4 regions of the Micromonospora sp. L31 genome follow, and region 4 is predicted to be linked to each of the others. Evidence: riboswitches for the same ligand, from Rfam matches in the RefSeq annotation. Region 4 holds a riboswitch; each other region holds the start of a gene.
The links. A riboswitch is a leader RNA that binds a small molecule or an ion and turns the genes downstream of it on or off. The one in region 4 is predicted to bind cyclic di-AMP.
Positions count from the first base shown of each region.

Region 1: linked by a shared signal. The riboswitch ahead of ACTMS9_RS16570 (C39 family peptidase) and the one ahead of ACTMS9_RS02960 (coiled-coil domain-containing protein) in region 4 are both predicted to bind cyclic di-AMP.
Region 2: linked by a shared signal. The riboswitch ahead of ACTMS9_RS07595 (coiled-coil domain-containing protein) and the one ahead of ACTMS9_RS02960 (coiled-coil domain-containing protein) in region 4 are both predicted to bind cyclic di-AMP.
Region 3: linked by a shared signal. The riboswitch ahead of ACTMS9_RS27955 (transglycosylase family protein) and the one ahead of ACTMS9_RS02960 (coiled-coil domain-containing protein) in region 4 are both predicted to bind cyclic di-AMP.

Region 1 covers NZ_JBQHDC010000005.1:273,875-277,234, reverse strand. Annotated here, with positions in the region: gene ACTMS9_RS16575 (hypothetical protein) at 1-722, shown strand, start outside; cyclic di-AMP (ydaO/yuaA leader) riboswitch at 1,026-1,166, shown strand; gene ACTMS9_RS16570 (C39 family peptidase) at 1,403-2,227, shown strand; gene ACTMS9_RS16565 (alpha/beta fold hydrolase) at 2,334-3,089, shown strand; gene ACTMS9_RS16560 (PPOX class F420-dependent oxidoreductase) at 3,286-3,360, opposite strand, start outside.
Region 2 covers NZ_JBQHDC010000002.1:221,053-224,412, forward strand. Annotated here, with positions in the region: gene ACTMS9_RS07585 (SRPBCC family protein) at 1-55, shown strand, start outside; gene ACTMS9_RS07590 (hypothetical protein) at 69-575, opposite strand; gene ACTMS9_RS07595 (coiled-coil domain-containing protein) at 693-1,748, opposite strand; cyclic di-AMP (ydaO/yuaA leader) riboswitch at 1,753-1,884, opposite strand; gene ACTMS9_RS07600 (cation diffusion facilitator family transporter) at 2,026-2,940, opposite strand; gene ACTMS9_RS07605 (HelD family protein) at 3,102-3,360, opposite strand, start outside.
Region 3 covers NZ_JBQHDC010000015.1:54,477-57,836, reverse strand. Annotated here, with positions in the region: gene htpG (molecular chaperone HtpG) at 1-293, shown strand, start outside; gene ACTMS9_RS27965 (peptidoglycan-binding domain-containing protein) at 342-1,226, opposite strand; gene ACTMS9_RS27960 (hypothetical protein) at 1,228-1,353, opposite strand; cyclic di-AMP (ydaO/yuaA leader) riboswitch at 1,795-1,970, shown strand; gene ACTMS9_RS27955 (transglycosylase family protein) at 1,969-2,643, shown strand; gene nhaA (Na+/H+ antiporter NhaA) at 2,891-3,360, shown strand, end outside.
Region 4 covers NZ_JBQHDC010000001.1:603,008-606,367, reverse strand. Annotated here, with positions in the region: gene ACTMS9_RS02965 (YibE/F family protein) at 1-1,188, shown strand, start outside; cyclic di-AMP (ydaO/yuaA leader) riboswitch at 1,355-1,485, shown strand; gene ACTMS9_RS02960 (coiled-coil domain-containing protein) at 1,490-2,509, shown strand; gene ACTMS9_RS02955 (carbonic anhydrase) at 2,572-3,225, opposite strand.

The DNA.
Region 1 (3,360 bases), on a different contig from region 4:
CGACCGCCGCCGCCATCTGGTCGGCCCTGCTCGTGCTCGCCCTGACCGTGCTCACCGTGCTGGTCGCCCGCCCCGAGCGGGACCCGGCCCCCGACGAGCCGGTCGTCGACCCGGCCGCCGACCCCGCGACCGAGCTGGCGGACCTGCGCCGGTACGCCGAGGAGGTCGCCGTCGCGGCGGCCGGCGCCGCCCAGACCGCGCGCCGGTGGCGGGATGCCTGGCTGGCCGCCCAGGAGGAGGTGGACCGGGCCTGGACGGCGTACGACGAGGCGGAGACCGCCGCCCGCCGGTTCACCGGCGCCGCCGCGCTGCCCGCCCCGCGTACCCCGCGCACGCCGGCCGAGTACGCGGGCCGGGAGCGCTGGCTGCACCAGGCGGCGGTGGCGGCCCACTGGCGCGGTGAGCTGCCGGTGGAGCGGCTGCGGGACGTCTTCGCGCACCGGGACGGTTGGGACCCCCGGCGGCACCCCGTCGAGCAGGAGGTGCTGCTGGCCCGGGCGGTACGCGACGGCCGGCGGGACGCGTACCGGGCGGCGGCCGGGCGGGAGCGGTCGGCGTGGCGGGACGCCGAACTGGCCGCCGAGGCGGCCCGCGCGCTCGCCGTCGAGGCGTACGCGGCGGCGGAGCGGCTGCGTCCCGCGCGGCTGCCCGCCCAGCGGACGGCGACGGCGACGGCCCGGACCGCGCTCGCGGCGCGGTGGCGGCCGGCCCGGGTGGGCTGAGGACGCGACCAAATTGTTACCCGTATTTCCGTGAGTCGCGTCACGGCGATCGGGAAACCGGTCATCCGGTCACAGGCGGTGACATCGATCGCGACGATCGGCAGTGTTTGCCGCCGCGCTGTCCGGTTGTCGCCCGACGGTCCCGGAACAACCGCCTGTCCCATTGAGTGACGTCAGTGTCGAACTGTACGGCAAATTTGTCGCCCTGATCATGTTTAAGCAGCTGGCGGCGCTTGGCCGACACGTGACCGACCAGTAATGTCGCCCGGGTCCGGTGCGGTTTCCGATCGCAAGAGGCGACGCCGCGCCGACCCGCTCAATCGTGATTCCACGAACCGGGGACCCATGCACGTCCGGGGTGAATCCGCGGGCCACGGCCCGTGGTAGGGCGCTCTTCCCGCCCGAATCCGTCAGCTAACCCGGTAGGCGGTGTCGGAAGGAGTTCCAACTTTTGCTGCTCCCTCGCATTCCTCGGCTTGCTCTCCACCTCGGTACCGGGGTGTTCGTGCCGGTCCGCCGCGCCCTCGCGCGCTGATCCCGGCCCCACCTCGCCGCCCGGTCACCGACCGGGCGCACCCCCGCCGAGCGGCCTCGCACACCGGTTCTGACGCCGCGCGTGACGTCCCGTCACGCGCCGGTCCGGCACGCCGCTCCCGCCCTCGTACCGTGGAGGAAAACACGTGAAGCACCCCCTGAAGCGGCAGCTGCGACGCCTGGCCACCGAGCGGTCCTACCAGCTGGTCGCCGGCTCGGCCGCCGCGCTCGTGCTCGTCTCCGGCGCCAGCACGCTGCTCGCCGACGAGGCGCCCGCCCGCCAGCAGACCTCGGCCGCCGTCGCCGAGGTGGCGCCCCGGCTGGACGACGTCGCGACCCGCAGCCAGGCCCGCGTCGCCGCCCCGTCCCACAAGCCGTCGCCCTCGGCCAGCCCCTCGCCGTCGGCGAGCGCCACCAAGGCCAAGGCGGACCCGGACCTGACCCGCAAGGCGGCCCCCAAGCCGCCGTCGACCAAGGTCCTCCGTTACGACTACCAGGCGCAGACCACCTTCTACAACTGCGGTCCGGCCGCGGTGCGCAACGCGCTCAGCGCGGCGGGCATCGAGCGGACCCAGGACGAGCTGGCCGGCCCGCTCGGCACCACCGAGATGGGCACCAACTCGGCGCTGGACACGACCCGGGTCCTGAACCAGATCGTCAAGGGCGACCCGTACCGGACTCGGATGTTCCGGGGCACCCCCAGCTCCGCGCAGATCGACCGGCTCCAGGCCGACGTGATCGCGGCGATCACCGACGGCCGGGGCGTCGTGGTGAACGTGGCGGGGAGCGCCACCGACACCGACGGCGGCTGGCACTCCTTCCCGGGCGGCCACTACATCGCGGTGGTCGGCTACAAGAACGACGGCCGGACGGTCCGGATCGCCGACTCGGCGGACCCGAACCTGCCGTCGTACTGGGTCAGCACCATCGACCTGGCGAACTGGATCGCCACCCGCGGCTACTCCGCCTGATCCAATACCGTCGCTCGTCCGGGCACCGGCTCCCCTGGGGGCCGGTGCCCGTCGCCGTTGGCGCGGGTCTCGCGCGCCGCGACCGGGCGGTGGCACACTGCGGCCCATGACCGACGACTCGGGTACCCGCCGGCTGCTGTTGCTGCTGCACGGGATGGGCACCACCGGCGACGTGTGGCTGCCCTGGGCGCCGCTGCTGGAACACCGCTGGCCGGGCCGCTGGCTGGCGCCGGACCTGGCCGGCCACGGCTTCTCGCCGCCGCTGCCGGGGTACTCCTTCGCGGGGTTCGCGGAGCAGGTCGCGGCGGGGCTCGGCCCGGTGCCCGAGGGGGCCCGCCCGAGTGACCGCCTGGTCGTCCTCGGCCACTCCCTCGGCGGGGTGGTCGCGCTGGCGCTGGCCGCCCGCGACGCCGGGCTCCCGGTGGACGCGGTGGTCGGGCTGGGCATCAAGGCGGTCTGGTCGCCGGCCGAGCTGGCCCGGGCGCGCGAGCTGGCGGAGCGCCCGGTGACCTGGTTCGCCACCCGGGACGAGGCGGCCCGCCGCTACCTGAAGGTGGCCGGCCTCGGCGGGCTCTTCGCGCCGGACCATCCGGTGGTCGACGCGGGGCTGCGTGCCGAGGACGGCCGCTGGCGGCTGGCCATGGACCCGGCCGCCTTCGCGGTGGGCGCGCCGGAGCTGCCGGCCCTGCTGGCCGCCACCGACGTCCCGGTGCTGCTGGCCCGGGGCGAGCACGACCCGATGGTCAGCGACGCGCAGCTCGCCGAGCTGGGCGTGCCGGTGGCGACCCTGCCCGGCCTCGGCCACAACGCGCACGTGGAGGACCCGGCGGCGGTGCTGGCCCTGCTCGACCCGTACCTGTGACCGGTTGCGGACGCGGGCGTCGCCGTCGTGGGTCGCATGCGGCTCGGGACCACCTGCCGGACGTTCGAGCTCTCCGTCCATACCGGACCTCGCCACGGCGCCGCTCAGCTCGGCTGCCACGCCGCCTGCTGTCGTGACGGGTCGGCCGCAGGCGGCACGTTCGATGCTTCTTCGCTGCTTCCGCGCGGGCGGTCGCTCAGTCGGAGATGCCGGTGTGCCCGACGACCTTCTCCACGGTCAGGCGCACCAGCAGCTCGCCCGGCACGGCGTT
Region 2 (3,360 bases), on a different contig from region 4:
CCGCCTCGGCGCGGTGCTGGACCGGGAAGCCGACGGCGGCCCGGTCCCGAACTGACGCCCCCGTCAACTCAGCGGCGGCCGACGGGTGTCGCCGCCGTCCGGCGGGGCGGCGGGACGGCCCGGCGGTTGCGGCCCCACGGCTTCCAGGTGGAGATCACGGTCATGGTGACCAGCAGGCCGGTGGAGACGGCCGGGGCGACCACCACGTCGATGCGCTGGTGTGCGGTGGCGTCCGGTCCGGCGGCGGCGCGCAGGTTCGGCGTCAGCGCGAACAGCACCAGGCCGATCATCACCGTGGTGAGCACCAGCTTGACCACCACCCAGCGCCAGCGCAGGAGCCCCCAGGGGGTCAGCAGCGCGCTGGTCACGCCGACCACCCAGACCAGCACGCTCAGCGGCGCGAAGAGCCACGTCGCCACCAGCGCCGCCGCCGGGTAGACCACGCCCGGGTCGGCACCGCGCAGCCCGGCGATGCCGAGGGTGAGCAGCACGAGGTCCGCGCCGAGCCAGCCCAGCGCGGTCACCAGGTGCAGGGTGAGCAGGGTCTTGCGGCCGTCGGGGGAGAGTCGGGTCATGCCTCGATGCTCGCCCGGCCGTTGCGCTGCGTCGTGGGCCGGGCGACGACATCCCGGGTACGTCGGCGCGCGTACGGCGGGGCCCGTCCGCCTCGGACGGGCCCCGCCGCCGGTCGGTCAGTAGACCGACAGGTGCACGTGGTTGGTGTGGTCGCTGGACGGGTCCCCGCCGGCCCCGCTGTACGACTTCCACCCGCTGCTGGGCAGCCAGATCTGCCGGTACCAGATCACGTACAGCACCCCGAGCCGGTCGGCGTTGCGGACGTGGTACGCGGCCAGGTTGTTGCCGTACGTCCGGTCCCCGCCGGTCGCGTCGCCGCCGAAGCCGCTCTTCTGCGCGGCGAAGTCGCAGGCCCGGCCCTTGGGGTGCTCGCCGGAGCCGCTGGGGCGGTAGCAGGAGACGTACCGGGTGAAGCCGGCCGCCTGGCTCTGCTTGAGCGCGTTGAGCATGCGCGGGGTGATGCAGCCGTTGGCCGGGGTCGGGTCGTTGACGCTGCACGACTCCGAGGGCCAGGACCCGTCGGGGTTGCGCGGCGCCGGCCGGGCGTTGGCGGTGGAGGTGCCGGCGTTGGAGCCGCTCCCGGTGCTGGCGGCGGGCTTGTCCGCGGCGGCCACCGCGAGCGCCCGCTCGGCCTGTTGCTTGCGCTTGGCCATCACCGCGACCTGCTTGCGCTCCTCGACGATCTCCTTGTCGAGCGCGGCCCGGGTGCGGGTGGCGTCGTCGCGGGTCCGGAGCAGGTTGCGCAGCTCCCGGTCCTCGTTGGAGGCGACCGTCTCCAGCGCCGCCGCCCGGTCCAGGAAGCCTTCGGGGCTGGAGCTGTTCAGCAGCGCCGACACCGGCCCGAGCCGCCCGGTCCGGTACGCCACGCCGGCGATCTCGCCGACCTTGCCCTGCCGGACGGTCAGCTCCGATTCGATGGTCTTGAGCTGGTTGCCGAGCTCCTGCTGCCGCTTGGTGGAGCGTTCCAGCGCGGCCTTGGCGTCGATCCAGCCCTTGCTGGCCGCGTCGAGCTGGGCGCGCAGCGCGGGGGTGCCGCCCTCGGGGTCGCCGGGGGCGGCGAGCCGGGTGGCGGGGGGAGCGGCGGTCGCCGGGACCGGCGCGGACGACACCCCGAGGGCGAGCGTCGCGACGACCGCGGCCGCCAGCCGTGCGGTGGTACGTCGTACGTGCATGCACATGTCCTTCCGTCAGCCGCCGACCGGGTTAGCTGACGGGTTCGGGACGGAAGATCCCTACCGCTGACGCGGATGCACCCCACGAACATGGTTCCCCGGCTCGCCCTGGCAGGCGATTAGGCGGCGGCCACCGCCGGCACCGGAGGGTGCCGCCTGGCGGAGGCCGGGACCGAGCCTACCGGTACGGGTGTGACACCCGCCCGTTTCGTGACTGAGGGTACTGGAGTGAATCCTGGTGTAGGTGACACAATGGGACAATAGGTGTCCGATTTCGTCACCACTCGACCTGCCCGCAGGCGCCGGGGGCGGCCCCCGGCTCGATCTGGAGGGTGGCGTGCTCGATGTGGAAGTCCTCGTGCAGGGCGGTGCGGGCGGCGGCCAGCACCGTGCCGACCTCGGCGCCGGGGACCATGGTGAGGTGGGCGGAGGCGACCTCCATGCCGGAGGTGAGCGTCCAGACGTGCAGGTCGTGCACCTCGGCGACGCCGGGGACGGCGGTCAGCCGGTCGTGCACGGCGGTCACCTGCAGGTGCTCCGGGGCGGCCTGGACCAGGATGCGTACCGCCGCGCGGCCGAGTCGCCAGGTGCGGGGGAGGATGAACAGGCCGATCGCGACCGCCACCGCCGGGTCGGCCCACCACCAGCCGGTGCCGGCGATGAGCAGCGCGGCCCCGATCACGCCCAGCGAGCCGAGCAGGTCGCCGAGCACCTCCAGGTACGCCCCGCGCAGGTTGATGCTCTCCTGCGCCCCGGGACGCAGCAGCGCGAACGCGACGAGGTTGGCCAGCAGGCCGAGCACCGCCACCGCCAGCATCGGCCCGGTCCGCACCTCCGGCGGGTCGCCGAACCGGCGGACCGCCTCGATCAGCACGTAGATCGCCACCCCGCTGAGCAGGACGGCGTTGGCGAGCGCGGCCAGCACCTCGAGCCGGTAGAGCCCGAAGGTGCGCTGCGGGTCCCGGTCGCCGTGCCGGGTGGCGGTGATGGCGGCCAGCGCCATGCCGATGCCGAGCACGTCGGTGAACATGTGCCCGGCGTCGGAGAGCAGGGCCAGCGAGCCGGTGCCGAACGCGGCGACGGCCTCGACCACCATCAGCGCGGCGAGCAGCGCGAAGGCCGCCCAGAGTCGCCCCCGGTGGCGGTGCGCCGCGTTCGTGACCGACCCGTGGTGGTCATGACCTGCGCCCACGCCCACACCTTCCGTCGCCCTGGCGGCCCGAACCCAATCTATGCTCACATCGCTATGTATGCAACTAACCCCGCACGCCTTCCCCCACCTTCAAAGAACGAGTGGCCGCCGCGCCCGGTACAGCCACTCATTCTCGGAACGTGCCCGACCCCGGGGCGGGGTCAGGGGGTGGGGTCGATGGTGGTGAGGCGTTGGGTGGCGCGGGAGAGGGCGACGTAGAGGGTGCGCACGCCCGAGCCGGGGTCGGCGCGGATCTCGCTCGGGGCGATGAGCACGACGCCGTCGTACTCCATGCCCTTGGCCTGGAGGCTGGTCACCACCTGGAGCCGGGAGCCGCCGCGGCCGCCCAGCCAGCCGGCCACCTCGTCGCGGCGCGGCACCGGCGTGATCACGCCAACGGTGCCCTCCACCTCGGTGAGC
Region 3 (3,360 bases), on a different contig from region 4:
CCTCGCCGGCCTGCATCGTCGGCGACGCCCACGACATCACGCCCACGTTGGAGAAGATGTACCGCGCGATGGGGCAGGAGGTGCCGAAGGTGAAGCGCATCCTCGAACTCAACCCGACCCACCCGCTGGTCACCGGCCTGCGCGCGGCGCACGAGCGCGGCGGCGACTCCGCCGCCCTCACCGAGACCGCCGAGCTGCTGTACGGCATGGCGCTGCTCGCCGAGGGCGGCGACCTGGCCGACCCGGCCCGGTTCGCCCGGGTCCTCGCCGACCGGCTGGCCCGCAGCCTCTGACGCGACGACGGCCCCGGCCCGGTGCAGCGCCGGGCCGGGGCCGCCTGGTCACGAACCGACCCGCACGCCCATCGCCGCCCAGGTGGCCGGGCCGACCACCCCGTCCACGGTCAGCCCCCGCATGCCCTGGTACCAGCGCACCCCGGCCTCGGTCCTCGCGTCGAAGGCGCCGCTCGCGGGGCCGCACCGCTTCGCGCCGACGAACCGCTGGACGAAGGCCACGTCCCCGCCCTTGCTGCCGCGCCGCAGCGTCCGCGAGCCCGGTCTGCCCCCGGACACCGGCGTCGCCGGTCGCCCGCTGGGCACCGACGGGGCCGGCTTGACGGCCGCGCGCAGGGCCGCCACGGTACGCGGGCCGACCACCCCGTCGGCGTCGAGCTTCCGGGCGGTCTGGAACGACCGTACCCAGGCGGCCACGGCCGGCCCGAACACCCCGTCGGCCGTCAGCCGGGCCCCGAGGCGGTTGGCGACGGCCTGCAACTCCCGGACGTCGCCGCCCCGGCAGCCGGCGCGCAGCACCCGGTCGCCGAGCCGCGCCGTCGTGGCGGTGGCGATGCCCCACGCCTGGCGGCTGTCCTCCAAGCTCCGCTGGTGGCTGACGCTGACGTGCAGGTGCTTGTCGTGCGGGTTCGGCCCGGTGTACCGGGCCGGCCGGAAGCTGCGGGTACGGCTCCAGATCTTTCGGTCGTAGATGACGTACTGGGTGGACGGATGGCTGACGGCCTGCCGGACGACCAGCAGCGGGTCGATCCCGTCGACGTCCACGTCCACCGCGTTGACCGACTGGTCGTCACTGTCCGGATTATGGTCCGAGCGGCGCGCCTGGTGACTGGCGTCGCCCAACCAGCCGTCGGACTTGCGGTCCCGCTGCGGCCACCGGGTGTCTATCTCCTCGCGCAGCACCCGCAGCGCGGGCGCCAGGTGCACGCCCATCTCACTCCTCCTCTTCCAGCGCGGCGGCCAGGTCGAAGTCGACCTCGTCGCCGGCCAGGCTCTCCGGGTCGTCGTCCTCGTCCAAGGTGGCGACGAGGTAGTCGGTGTCGATGCTGACGGTGTCCATGGAGGTCCTTCCTCTCGCGGATGGTCGGCCGCCGCGAACCGGGGCGGACCGTGCCGGCCAGGGCGCCGGCGCCCGGCATCCGGCGGGTCCGACGCGTCGGCGCCGTGGCCGCGCTCTGCTCCCTACCGTCCGAGTCGGCGGCCGGGCTGCCCAGACATGAGTCGCCAATCAGCGGCAACGCTGACCGTCCGGCGGCGCGGGCCGCCGATCGAGGCCGCCTGACCAGCGAAGACGGCGAGGCACGGCAGCTGATCCGCCGCTCGGAGCGAGGCTTTCGGCCCAGTGGTGACAGGTTCCCGACCGGCCCTTGTAGAGCACCGCCGACCAACCCGCAACTCGAAGCACGAAGCCGTCGCTCAGCCGGGTGAAGAACTTCACAAGAGGTGGGCAATCGCCCGAAACAGTTCCTAACGTCGTTCGTGTTCGCGATCGCGGACACCACGGCCGGTAACGCCTAATCCATGCCGCCGGCCGGTGGGATCTTTGTCAGCGGGCATGGAGCGGGGGACCCACACGTTCCTCGGTGCACGTCACCTCGGGGTGAAGCCGCCCACGGGCGGCCGGGCTCCTCGGCCCGAACCCGACAGCTCACCTCGTCGGCGTGGAGGAATCCACATGGCAACTGAATACACCGCCCGTCACCGACGGGTCAGCTCGCGCCGCATCGCCGTCGGCACGCTCGCCGTCGGTGCGGTCACCGGGGTCGCCGCCGTCCTGGCGCCGGCGTCGCCGGCGAGCGCCGCCAGCGTCAACTGGGACGCGATCGCCCAGTGCGAGTCCGGCGGCAACTGGCACATCAACACCGGCAACGGCTACTACGGCGGCCTGCAGTTCTCGCAGAGCACCTGGTCCGGCTACGGCGGCAAGAAGTACGCCTCCCGCGCCGACCTGGCCAGCCGCGGCGAGCAGATCGCCATCGCCGAGAAGGTGCTCGACGGTCAGGGCATCGGGGCCTGGCCGACCTGCGGCAGGAAGGGCGGCTCCACCAAGAGCTACTCCAGCACCTCAGAGAAGTCGGAGAAGTCGCAGAAGTCGCAGCGGCGCTCCGGCTCGTCGAAGGCCACCGCCACCGAGCGGTCCTCGCGGGAGCAGCACAGCACCCGCAGCCAGCGGCGCAGCGCGCCGGCCGCGACCGGCGACGTGTACGTGGTGCGGCCGGGTGACACCCTGTCGCAGATCGCCGACGCCCGGGACCTGGCCGGTGGCTGGCAGGCGTTGTACGAGCGCAACAAGCGCGTGGTCGGCGCCGACCCGGGGCTGATCTTCCCCGGTCAGAAGCTCAGCCTCTGACCTCAGCACCTGGGCACCGTGGCGACGCCCGGCCGGACGACCGGCCGGGCGTCGCCGCGTCCACAGCGCCGTCGTGGTTCGGGCCGCTGCCGGCGGGGTACCCGGCGCGCGTGGACCGGCCCGCCGGCGCGTCCGCGTCGCCGGGTCGTCGGGCCGTCGGCCGGGGGGCGGGGATAGGGTTGGCCCTGGTGTGCCGGGAAGTCTGGTCGGCGATGGATGACGCGACCCCTGCCGACGAGGAGACCCCGTGACCGACGCCCCCCGGCGCCGTACCAGCCTGTTCGCCCGCCGCTCCTGGGGCGAGACCAGGCGCATCTCCGCCATCCTGCGCAAGGAGACCGTGGGCGGGGCGCTGCTGCTCGTCGGGGCGCTGCTCGCGCTGCTCTGGTCGAACTCGCCCTGGGCGGACGGCTACCGGGCGCTGCGTGACCTCACCGTCGGCCCGGCGTCGCTGCACCTCGATCTCACCCTCGGCACCTGGGCCGCCGACGGGCTGCTGGCGATCTTCTTCTTCGTCGCCGGGCTGGAACTCAAGCGCGAGTTCGTCGCCGGCGACCTGCGCGACCCGCGCCGGGCCGCGGTGCCGGTGGCGGCGGCGGTCGGCGGGGTGGTCGTACCCGCGGTGCTGTTCGTCCTCGTCGCCGGGGTCGACGGCGCCCGGGGGTGGGCGATCCCCACGGCCACCGACATCGCGTTCGCCCTGGCGGTGCTCGCGGT
Region 4 (3,360 bases):
CCGGCACGCCACCACGGCACGGTGACCCGGGTGGTGACCGAACCCTGCCCGCCGACCCCGGAGGCACCGCCCGGCGCGGCCGAAGGGCCGTGCGGGACCGTGACGGTCCGGGTCGAGCAGGGCCCGGACAGCGGCCAGCAGGTGGAGACACCGGTGCCCGCCGGTCCGGGCGCGCCCACCGTCGCGGTGGGCGACGAGGTGGTGCTGGTCCAGCTCGCCGACCCGGCCGACCCCACCGCCACCAGCTACCAGATCGCCGAACACCAGCGGGGCAAGCCCCTGGTGTGGCTGGTGGCGCTCTTCGCGGCGGCGATCGTGGCGTTCGGCCGGCTGCGCGGACTGGCCGCACTGGCCGGGCTGGGCGCCAGCTTCGCCATCCTGCTGACCTTCGTCGTACCCGGCATCGCGGCGGGCGGCTCGCCGCTGCTGATCGCGATCACCGGCTCGGCGCTGATCATGTTCGTGGTGCTGTACCTGACCCACGGGATCACCGCGCAGACCTCGGTGGCGGTCCTCGGCACCCTCGGCAGCCTGGTGCTGACCGGACTGCTCGGCAGCCTGGCCACCGCCGCCACCCACCTGACCGGGTTCGGCAGCGAGGAGGCCACCACGCTGTCGATGTACCAGCGTGACGTCGACCTGCACGGGCTGCTGCTGGCCGGCATCATCATCGGCTCGCTCGGCGTGCTCGACGACGTCACCGTCACCCAGGCCGCCACCGTCACCGAGCTGGCGCACGCCAACCCCGGACTGTCCCGGACGCAGCTCTACCGGGCCGCCACCCGGGTCGGCCGGGCGCACATCGCCTCCACGGTGAACACCATCGTGCTCGCGTACGCGGGCGCCTCGCTGCCGCTGCTGCTCCTGCTCACCGCCGACAGCCGTCCGGTGAGCCAGATCCTCACCAGCGAGTTCCTGGCTCAGGAGATCGTCCGCAGCGCGGTGGCGACGCTCGGCCTGGTCGCCGCCGTACCGCTGACCACCGCGCTGGCCGCGCTGGTCGCCACCGCCGGTCGTGGCCCGGCCGACGATCCGGCCCGGGACACCGGACCGGCACCCACGCCCCGCCCCTCCGCCGACCGGGACGCGGCGCTCGAGGCGCTGAGCGCGTCGCGTCCCGGCGGACCGTCCACCCCGGCCCCCGCACGGTGGCCCGACCCGGAAAGGAGCACGGACACCGCATGGTGAGACTCCGCTGCGTGACCGACGCCGACGCGGAACCTGACGAACGCGTCACTCGTCACGCATCGCTACGACGAAATAACGCTTTTAGTCGGGTTCTGGACGTAGATCCCCGGTACGACTCTCGGGTAACCTCGCTGCCGGTCACCGCCGAAGGCGCGCAGCGGCGCCTGCGGTACCGCCGCCCAATCGCCGCGAGGCGAGCCGGGGAACCAGGTACATGGGGTGAATCCGCGCGAGCGGTAGGGGCCACTTCCGTCCCGAACCCGTCAGCTAACCCGGTCGGCGGTCGACGGAAGGGAACACTGTGACGGCACCCCTGCGCCGCTGGTTGACTCCGGTGGTGGCCGTGTTCGCCGCGCTGGCCATCCTCGGCGGGCCGACAGCCGCGATCGCCGCGCCCTCGACCCCCACCCCCTCCGGGCACGAGGAGGACGGCGAGCCCAAGCTGCTCACCGACGTCATCGAGCTGCGCAACCGCGAGTACTCCAAGGCCAAGACGCAGCTGGAGAAGTCCAAGAAGCGCCAGCAGCAGCTCGGGCTGGAGGTGCGGCGCGCGCAGGACGAGCTGGCGGCGTTGCAGCCGACGGTCTCGCAGATCGCGGCGCAGTCGTACCGGACCGGCCGGATCGGCGCGGTGGCGATGCTGCTGGAGAGCGACGCCCCGGACTCGTTCGTCCGGCGCGCCGCCGCCCTGGACGAGCTGAACATGGTCAACGCGCAGAAGCTGGCCAAGGTCACCGCCGCCAAGAACCGCGCGGAGCAGGCCAAGCTGGCGCTCGACGCCGAGGTGCGCGAGCAGCAGAAGCTCACCAACGACATGGCCCGGGAGAGCCGGGAGGCGGAGAAGGCCCTCCAGCTGGTCGGTGGCCGGGGCTTCACCGGCGGCCTGGTCGACGCGACCTCGCCGGTCGCCCGGATCGGCCCCGGCCGGACGGCCGACGGCGGCTGGCGGCCCGAGTCGCGCACCGAGAACGACCCGACCACCTCCGGCACCATCACGCCGCGCACACTGCACGCGTACAAGGAGGTCCGGCGGGCCGGCTTCACCCGGTTCGCGGGCTGCTACCGGCCAGGTGGGCCGTGGGACCACCCGAAGGGCAAGGCCTGCGACTGGTCGTTGCAGCGGAGCGGCTTCGCGCCCTGGTACAACAACGACACCCGGATGTACGGCAACAACCTCGCCGCGTTCCTGATCCGCAACGCCGACCGGCTCGGCATCTACTACGTGATCTGGAACCGGCAGATCTGGTTCCCGGCGACCGGGTGGAAGTCGTACAGCGGACCGTCGAACCACACCGACCACGTACACATGTCGATGCTCTAGCGCGACGCGTACCGAACGAGGGCCGTCCCCGGTGGGGCGGCCCTCGTCGCGTGCGGGGGGTTTCAGCCTGCGACGGCGGTCGCCCGACCGTCGGCCTGGGCCGGCACGACGCTCGGCACCGCGGCCACCGTCCGCACCTCACCGGCGCTAAGCCGGTACGACATGCCAACCACCGCGCACCGCCCCTCGGCGACCGCGGCGGCCAGTACGGCGGAGTTGCCCAGCAGCGCCTCGACGGTCTGCGCGATGTGGATGTCGACGATCCCGTCAACGTCGTCGACGCCCTGCTCGGCGGCCCGCTGGAGGCTCGGTACCACCGCGTCCACCACCGCCCGCAGGTGCCCGACCGGCGGCGTGCCGGTCCGCGCGGCGTCCCGGGCGGCCTGCACGGCCCCGCAGGAGTCGTGGCCGAGCACCACCACCAGCGGGGTGCCCAGGACGCTCACCGCGTACTCGACGCTGCCGAGCACCTCGGGGCCGGCGGTGTGCCCGGCGGTCCGGACCACGAAGAGGTCACCCAGGCCCCGGTCGAAAATGATCTCGGCGGCGAGGCGGGAGTCGGAGCAGCCGACGATCACCGCGAACGGGTGCTGGCCGTCGGCGACCGCCGTCCGGTGCAGCGAGTCCTGGTTGGGGTGGCGCTGCGCGCCCGTCACGAAGCGCCGGTTGCCGGCGTGCAGCTCGGCGAGCGCCTGCGTCGGATCGGTCAGGGTCATTGCCTCACCTCGGTCCCTCGCGAGATCGGCCTGGTCATACCCGGCCGGCGACGGAGGCGGCCTCGCCGCCCACCGTCACACGCAGCGAAAGATACGTCAAGGGATACGTGATACGGATTTCATACATTACCGGGA